Regions from separate parts of the Geobacillus thermopakistaniensis genome, predicted to be linked through region 1. Evidence: riboswitches for the same ligand, from Rfam matches in the RefSeq annotation. Region 1 holds a riboswitch; the other holds the start of a gene.
The links. A riboswitch is a leader RNA that binds a small molecule or an ion and turns the genes downstream of it on or off. The one in region 1 is predicted to bind thiamine pyrophosphate.
Positions count from the first base shown of each region.

Region 2: another riboswitch for thiamine pyrophosphate. It lies ahead of tenA (thiaminase II); the one in region 1 lies ahead of thiC (phosphomethylpyrimidine synthase ThiC).

Region 1 covers NZ_AYSF01000038.1:25,100-29,596, forward strand. Annotated here, with positions in the region: gene T260_RS131710 (RNA-guided endonuclease InsQ/TnpB family protein) at 1-38, opposite strand, end outside; gene thiC (phosphomethylpyrimidine synthase ThiC) at 268-1,956, opposite strand; TPP riboswitch at 2,128-2,241, opposite strand; gene T260_RS131700 (methyl-accepting chemotaxis protein) at 2,377-3,630, opposite strand; gene T260_RS131695 (M14 family zinc carboxypeptidase) at 3,992-4,497, shown strand, end outside.
Region 2 covers NZ_AYSF01000078.1:79,717-84,213, forward strand. Annotated here, with positions in the region: gene T260_RS124550 (MFS transporter) at 1-931, shown strand, start outside; gene T260_RS124545 (class I SAM-dependent rRNA methyltransferase) at 995-2,179, opposite strand; TPP riboswitch at 2,322-2,429, shown strand; gene tenA (thiaminase II) at 2,536-3,219, shown strand; gene T260_RS124535 (ECF transporter S component) at 3,243-3,833, shown strand; gene T260_RS124530 (ABC transporter ATP-binding protein) at 3,848-4,497, shown strand, end outside.

The sequences.
Region 1 (4,497 bases):
GGGTAAATTTTTATTTTGGCTGTTAACGTCATGTCCATTTGTCTCACCTCTCTTTCACTAAAAGTGATACAAAAACACAAAAAAAGCGATTCCTCCCCCACTTACTCCCTTTGGTCGTTGAAGTGGGGGTCTCCTCGCCAAAGACGATGAACGTTCGCCCCCCTCCGCTGCTTCGATCAGCACCGAGCGTTTTCCAGCTCATGCTTTTTCCGTTGATCGAACTTCCATATCCTCTCCACCATGCCGAGCATCGCAGCCCGCTTCTTGTCATTGATACAGCGACGACCCTTGCCGAATAAATTGTTGCGCTTTTTCTTTCATCCCCTCCTCTTTGATTTTCCGTTGCAGTTCATGTGAAATGTTCATGGAACAAAATTTCGGCCCGCACATCGAACAAAAATGGGCCGTTTTCGCCGCCTCAGCCGGCAATGTTTCATCATGATACTCGCGGGCCCGTTCCGGATCGAGGGATAAATTGAACTGATCGTTCCAACGAAATTCAAAGCGCGCTTTCGAGAGCGCGTCGTCACGCTGCTGAGCGGCTGGATGCCCTTTTGCCAGATCAGCCGCATGGGCGGCGATTTTATAGGCCACGACCCCGGCGCGTACGTCCTCTTTATTCGGCAACCCTAAATGTTCTTTGGGCGTTACGTAACAAAGCATCGCCGTTCCATAAGCGCCAATGATGGCGGCGCCAATCGCTGACGTAATATGGTCATACCCGGGCGCGATGTCGGTGACAAGCGGCCCTAACGTATAAAACGGCGCTCCATGACAAATTTCCTGTTCCCGCTCGACATTTTCGCGAATTTTATGCATCGGAATGTGCCCCGGCCCTTCGATCATCACCTGCACATCATGCTTCCAGGCGATTTTCGTCAGCTCGCCGAGCGTCTTGAGTTCCGCAAACTGCGCCTCATCGTTCGCATCGGCGATGGAGCCGGGGCGCAAGCCGTCGCCAAGGGAGATCGCGACATCGTATTGTTTCAAAATCTCGCAGATTTCTTCAAAATGCGTATACAAAAAGTTTTCTTCATGGTGGGCCAAACACCATTGGGCGATGATCGAGCCGCCGCGCGAGACAATTCCGGTCGTCCGGTTGGCGGTGAGCGGAATGTAATGAAGCCGCACACCGGCGTGGATCGTCATGTAGTCGACTCCTTGTTCAGCCTGCTCGATGAGCGTCTCGCGGTACACGTCCCATGTCAGCTTCTCCGGCACCCCTCCTACCTTTTCGAGCGCCTGATAAATCGGCACCGTTCCCACGGGGACCGGCGAATTGCGGATGATGTACTCGCGCGTTTCATGAATGTGTTTGCCGGTCGATAAATCCATGACCGTATCGGCGCCCCAACGCACTGCCCAAAGCAATTTTTCCACTTCGTCTTCAATCGATGAAGAAACAGCCGAGTTGCCGATATTGGCATTAATTTTCACATGGAAACGACGTCCGATGATCATCGGTTCGCTCTCTGGATGGTTAATATTGGCCGGAATAATGGCCCGACCAGCGGCGACTTCTTGGCGGACAATTTCTGGATCGATTTGTTCACGAATCGCGACAAACTCCATTTCTGGCGTAATGATCCCCCGTTTGGCGTAATGCATTTGTGTCACTGTTTTTCCGGGCTTTGCCCTCAATGGACGGCGCACAAACGGAAGCGAACGTTGGATCGCAACAGAAGACCGCTCCATTTCCTCCACATCGCCGCGCTCGACAATCCAGCGGCGACGAAGAGGAGGCAAGCCTTTCTCCACGTCCGGTTCAAAATCGGGATCCGTATACGGGCCCGTCGTATCGTAGACACGCACCGGTTTGTTTTCCACCATTCCTTGCGGCGTTTTCGTTGGCGATAAAGCAATTTCTCTCATCGGCACGCGCACATCCGGGCGCGACCCTTCGATGTACACTTTGCGGCTTTCCGGAAACGACATAAACGAGCGGATGTTTTCCATGCGTGGCTTCCCCTTTCAACATAAAATGATGAAAAATCAGATCTGAAGCCACACCGTCTGAAGCGGGGCAAACACGAGAATAGGCGATGGCGGCCGATTCAAAATAAAAACAGGTTCCGACACCGGAACCTGATCGAAGGCAAAAGGCCAAATGAACAAGACACGTCCATCTGTTCCCGCTGCCTGCTTCCCTACGCTGGCATGACCCAGATCAGGTTCAAAGGGTCAAAGAACTTCATCGCGTTCTTTTCTCAGCCCGGCTCTCGGACTCCCCTAGCAGATAAGCGTATCACAATGATGACTGACTTTTTTTATTCTATCAGGCAATTGGCAAAGATGCAAACCATTTTATTCCAAACGTTGACTCCCACACGTCGTTTGAAAGCCCCTCTTTCTCGAAGAAAGCGTCCTTTTCCTCACTCACACAGAAAATTTCTTCAGCATTGCCCGCATCTCGTCCGCCATCTGACCGAGCGATGTCGACGAAGAGGCGATTTCCTCGACGGAAGCCATTTGTTCCTGGGTCGCTGCCGATACGTTGGCCGCACCAGACGCTGACTGTTCGACAATATTGGTCATCTGTTGGAGTGCGTCGTTCACTTGACGAGCATGCTCCGTCATTTGCTCGATGGCGGACGATACTTGTCCAATTTGTTTGCTCACTTGGCCGACCTCCTCGCGGATATGGGCAAATGATTGGCCGCATGCCGCCGCAACGTTCAATCCTTTCGCCACTTCGGCGATCACCTGTTCGGCAGACGCAACTGCCCGCTTCGTTTCTTCTTGAATGTAACCGATCAGCTCGGAAATTTGTTGCGCTGAGCGCGCTGATTGTTCTGCGAGCTTCCTCACTTCGTCCGCGACAACCGCAAACCCTTTCCCTTGCTCGCCGGCGCGCGCCGCTTCGATCGCCGCATTGAGCGCCAACAAATTCGTCTGCGACGCAATGCCGGTGATCGCTTCCGTAATCTGTCCAATCTCGTTGGAGCGCTCCCCAAGCCCTTTCACCACCTGGCCGAGCGTTTGCACATGATCGTAAATGAACTGCATTTGCTCGGACATTTGTCCGATGGACTGCTTGCCGTCCTCTGCTTTCGCCGACGTTTTCTCGGCGCGGTGCGCCACATCTTTCGTATGGCAAGCGACGTCACTCAATGTTTGGGAAATATCATGCACGGACGCGGCGGTGGTGCGGACAGCATCAGCCTGCTCCTCCGCACTTGCCGCAAGCGTTTCCATCGTTGTCGCAATTTGCTCTGTCGCTTTCGTCGTCTGTTCGGCGACAGCGGCAAGCTGCTGAGAATATTGCGCTACTTCTTCGGCATGATGTTGGATTTGCCCCATCACACTTTGCCAAGCGTCTGCCATATCGTTTAACGACGCCGCAATCGGCCGCAGCTGCTGCACGCGATCAAGCGGTATGCGCACCGTCAAATCTCCGCCTGTCATCTTGCCTAAATGTTCGTTAATAACGGCAATCGGGGCAACAAACCGTCGATAGTTGAGCGTTGCCGAAACGAAGCCGAGCATCGCGCCAAACAGCACCGTAGCAACAAGCGTCCACCAAAATGCCGCCCCGCGAATGCCGTTGACCAGGCATGTGGCCATGCCGATCGCCGCTGTGCCAGGAATGACAACGAACATTGTGCGAATGATATAAGCGCTTAACGACAATCCATTCTCCTCCTTTTTTCTATCATCAAAAAACTTTATACTACTACTATAGCATTGACATATTCGTCAACGTGCATTGGTTTTCCTTCTTTAGCGCCCAACCGGACATCCTTTATATGACAGGAGTTCATCAAAAGTATCAGAAAACGTTATTATACCAAGGTTTTAGCCCCTCTTCGAATCTTCATTTATTGAGTGAAAAGCAAAAAACGTTATATTTATTCAGTGTTCTCAGCAGTTTGGACACGTTTTTACCACAGATTCATGTAAAAATTCTATTGCCAGTAAAAAGGGATTGTATTAAAATAGTAATTGTGTTATAAATATTCATTTACTAGATCAATAAAATGGAGGATCATCCATGAATAAAAAGAAGATGATTGGCGGGGCACTTGCCTTCAGTTTATTGGCATTCTCCCCTTGGACGGCCGCGCAAGCTGAGCCGATCAAATGGACGAACGTCAATGCGTTTGAAGAACAAAACGGGAGCTTATTCAACCAAGAAAACTATGACTTTGTCAAGTTTTCGCAAATCGGCGCCAAACTGAAAGAAATCGAGAAACAGTCGAACCGCGTCAAAGTGGAAGTAAGAGGAACATCAGCGAACGGCTACCCGCTTTATGTCGTCACAATTGCCGATCCGTCGACGCGCGGCAAATTCGGCAAAATTCAGGCGCTCCGCAAACAAATGTTCAAAAACCCGGGCAAAGCGCAGGAATGGGTGGCAAACAACGAAGACTTCAAAGTCCCGATTATGATCAACGGTTCGATCCATGGAACCGAATTTGTCGGCACTGACGCAATTCTTCAGCTGATCGAGCGGTTTGCAACACAAAACGATGACGCAACAAAGCAGATTTTAGCGAA
Region 2 (4,497 bases), on a different contig from region 1:
CATTTTTGTCATTTCTGTCGGTTCCTACAGCTTGGTCTCAAGCATTTTCCTTCTCTTTTTGATGCGGGTCGTCCAAGGAATCGGCTGGGGGTTTTCGACAACCGCTTCCGGAACGGTGGCGACGGACATCATTCCAGCGAGTCGCCGCGGGGAAGGAATGGGCTATTACGGGCTGTCTGGGAATATCGCCTTGGCGTTTGGTCCGTCGCTTGGACTTGTGCTTGCCGCTATGATTCCGTTTAGCCATCTGTTTGCCATTTGTGCGGCGCTTGGAGTCGCTTCGGTGCTGTTTGCCGCCGCAATCACGTATAAAAAAGCGGAAGCCGTGCATGGCAAAGGGGCGAACAGATGGGATTTGTATGAAAAAAGCGCTTTGACCCCGTCGTTGCTGTTGTTTTTCTTGACGGTGACGTTCGGCGGCATCGCCTCATTCTTGCCTCTATATACGGCGCAAAAACAGATCGGCGGCCTGCAGCTGTACTTTTTGCTTTACGCGCTTGCCTTGATGGTGACGCGAACGTTCGCTGGCCAGTTGTATGACCGAAAAGGGCATCGGGCCGTCTTTCTCCCTGGTGCGGGGCTTATTTTGCTGGCGATGCTTCTTCTCGCTTGGCTGCCGGGAGAATGGGCGTTGCTTTTGGCGGCGGTGCTGTACGGTTTCGGCTTTGGCATGGTGCAACCGGGGCTGCAGGCGTGGTCCGTCGAGCGGGCGCCTGCCCACCGCAAGGGAATGGCGAACGCGACATTTTTCTCGTTTTTTGATTTAGGGGTCGGCGTCGGGGCGATAGTGTTTGGCCAAATCAGCCATTGGTTCGGCTATCCGAGCATTTATTTAGCTGCTAGCGGTTCGGTGTTCCTTTCGATGCTTGTCTATCTGTCGGTCTTGCATAAAGAACAATCGCTTCGCCCCAGGGAACGAAAAAACGCTTAGGGATAACCCCTAGGCGTTTTTTCTGCCCAGCGGCGCATCGAAACGGCCTTTGAGGGCGGCTCGTCACCGCCGGGAATGCACTTCGTAAATGGCGAATTTTAAGTAGTCGCCTTCTTCCGCGGCAAGGAGTTTCGGGTGGTCGTAGCCGGCGCCGTTCCAATATACTTGGCGCAGCACTTTTTTCGCGTCAAATGCCGCATCAGCGATCATCTCTTGAAATAGGTGCGGGCGGACGTGGTACGAGCAGCTTGATGTGACGAAAAAGCCGCCGTCTTTGACAAGCTTCAATCCGTTTAAGTTAATGTCTTTATAGCCGCGCAGCGCCTTCGGGACGGCATGGGCCGATTTCGCGAACGCCGGCGGGTCGATGATGACGACATCCCACTGTTTGCCGGCGCGCACCGACTCGCGCAAATAGTCGAAGGCGTTGGCGACGACAAATTCAACGTTCGTGAATCCGTTTAACGCGGCGTTCCGTTTCGCCGTTTCGATGGCATGTTCAGAAATATCGACGGCAGTAGCATGTTTTGCCCCATACAGACAAGCGTTTAGCATAAACGAGCCGGTATGGGTGAAGCAGTCGAGCACGGTTGTCTCCGGACCGATGAGCGGACGAAGAGCGGCGCGGTTTTGCCGTTGGTCGAAGAAAAAGCCTGTTTTTTGTCCGTTTTCAATATCGACGATGTATTTCACGCCGTTTTCCTCGATTTCGATTTCCGTTTCCGCTTCCCCGTACCAAAAGCCTTTTTCTTGTTTGAGACCCTCAAGCTCCCGAACGGACACATCGTTGCGCAAATAAATGGCCCTTGGGGCAAACACGTCAAGCAAGCCGCGCAAAATCCAGTCTTTCCGCCTTTCCATGCCGAGCGCCAAAATTTGCACAACAAGCACATCTTCATATTTGTCGACGATCAATCCGGGCAAAAAGTCGGCTTCGCCATAGACGGCGCGGCAGGAGCGAACGCCGGGAATCATCCGTTCACGGTACGCCCACGCCTGACGGATGCGGTCGATGAAAAAGCGCTCATCGAGTTCATCGTTTGGGTTTTGCGTCAAGACGCGGACGATGATTTGCGAAGCGGGGTTGATATATCCTTTCGCCAGCCAATACCCTTGATGATTGTAAACGTCAACGAAGTCGCCCGGCGCAGCATCGCCTTCGATGCGGTCAACTTCACTTTGAAAAATCCATGGATGCCCTTGCTCAAGCCGTTTTTTCCGTTCTCTTTTCAGGATGACCTTCGCCATCGTTTCCACTCCCATTCCGTCGTCAATTGCTGCGTTTCCATCATAGCGGATTGCAACGCATAGCGCAACGTCGGAGAAAAAAAGATTGACAATCGTTCGTGCCATGGTATGATTAAGTGTAAAGAAAACTGAAAATTGCACCATCATCCACTAGGGGGGCCTTTAGAAAGGCTGAGATCAAAGTGTGCCTTTGAGACCCTTAGCACCTGATCTGGGTAATGCCAGCGTAGGGAAGTGGAGGAGCAGCACAGCAAGGCTAGGCTTTGCCTTGCCAACGTCGCATGCCCACGCCGCTTTCTTTACGCCAATCGGCAAAGGAAGCGGCGTTTTTATTTTGCCAAAAAGGGGGAAAACGAATGTCATTTGCCAAACAATTGCGCCAAGCGGCCGATCCGATCTGGCAGGCGAGTTTCCGCCATCCGTTTGTTCAGGAGCTTGGCCAAGGGACGCTTGCGCGCGAGAAGTTTCGCTATTACGTGATGCAAGATGCCTATTATTTGCGCCATTTTGCCCGCGTGCAGGCGATCGGGGCGGCGAAATCGCCGGATTTGGCGACGACAGCCCGGTTGGCGCACCATGCACAAAGCACGTGCGAAGCCGAGCTGTCTCTGCATGAAACGTTCGCCGAGCTCTTGGGCATTACAGAAGAGGAAAGGGCGGCGTTCATTCCGGCGCCGACGGCGTACGCCTATACGTCGCACATGTACCGCGCGGCGTACGAAGGGCATCTCGGTGATGTTATCGCCGCCATTTTGCCGTGCTACTGGCTGTATTACGAAATTGGCGAGCGCTTGAAAACGTGCCGCCCGAACGATCCGATTTATGAAAAATGGATCGGCACCTACAGTTCGGACTGGTTCCGCTCGCTTGTGGAAGAGCAAATCGCGCGGCTTGACGACATCGCTGACGAGGTCACCGAAGAGGATCGCCATCGGATGAAGCGGCATTTCCTCATCAGCAGCGAATATGAGTACGAGTTTTGGGAGATGGCGTATCGGCTTGAGCAGTGGCCGTCGGCTGAATTGGCGGCGAGCCGTTGACGTGAGACAAGGAGGAGAACAGGATGGAAGTGAAGACAAAAGGGTTAAAATTGGTGGATATTTTAACGACGATCGTCATTGCGATTGTGTTTGGCATTATTTACAAATTATGGGGCCCGCTATATAGCGCGGTGGGAGCAGTAGGGTTTCATCTCGATCAACTCATTTACGGCATGTGGTTTATCGCCTCCTCGCTCGCTTATTTGCTCATTCGCAAGCCAGGGGTGGCGTTGCTCGCGGAGATTGCGGCTTCGTCCGGCGAGCTGATCATGGGATCGCAATGGGGGCTTGAAGTGCTCATTTACGGGGTCGTTCAAGGGCTGTTGGCCGAGCTCGTCTTTGCCGCCTTCCGCTATCGGCGCTTTGATACGTTCGTTGTATCGCTCGGCGCGGTCGGGGCGACGATTGGCTCGCTCATCATGGACTTTTACAAAGGCTATATTGAGGCGCTCGCCCCATGGAATATGGCGCTCTTTTTGCTGGCGCGTTTTATCGGCGCCATCCTCATCTCCGGCGTGCTTGCTGTTTCATTGGCGAAAGCGCTCGAAAAAACCGGAGTGACGCAAATGTGGCGGCCGGCCTCGAAAGACGATTACGATGCATTGAACCGGTAAGGCGGCGAATGGCGATGAAACAAGCAATTGCGATTGATCGGCTGCGCCTGAAATTTCCCGGGAGCGACGGGCTGCTGTTTCGCGACTTGTCGCTTTCGATTGCCGAGGGGGAGAAAGTGCTCCTCCTTGGTCCGTCCGGATGCGGCAAGTCGACATTATTGCAAGTGATGGCTGGCATCATTCCCCGCTCGATCGATGTGCCGATGAAAGCGGAGCGCCTTAAGCGGCCGGAACGGTGGGGCTATGTTTTCCAAGATCCTGATGCGCAATTTTGCATGCCGTATGCGGACGAGGAAATCGCTTTTGCCCTCGAAAATCGAAGCGTGCCGCGCCACGAGATGCCCGTCCGCATCCGTGCCCTGCTGAACCAAGTCGGTTTGGAGATCGCTCCGCATACGGATATTCATACGCTTTCCGGTGGAATGAAGCAGCGATTGGCTCTTGCTTCGGTGCTGGCGCTTGAGCCGGATGTCTTGTTTTTGGATGAGCCGACGGCGCTGCTTGATGAAGAAGGGACGAAGGCGGTATGGCAAACGGTGAAGCAGGTGGGCCGCGGCAAAACGGTCATCATCGTCGAGCATAAAATTGACCATGTGCTCGACTTTGTGGATCGCATTGTCTTGTTCGGCCGCGATGGGCGCATCATCGCCGACGGCGAGGCGAA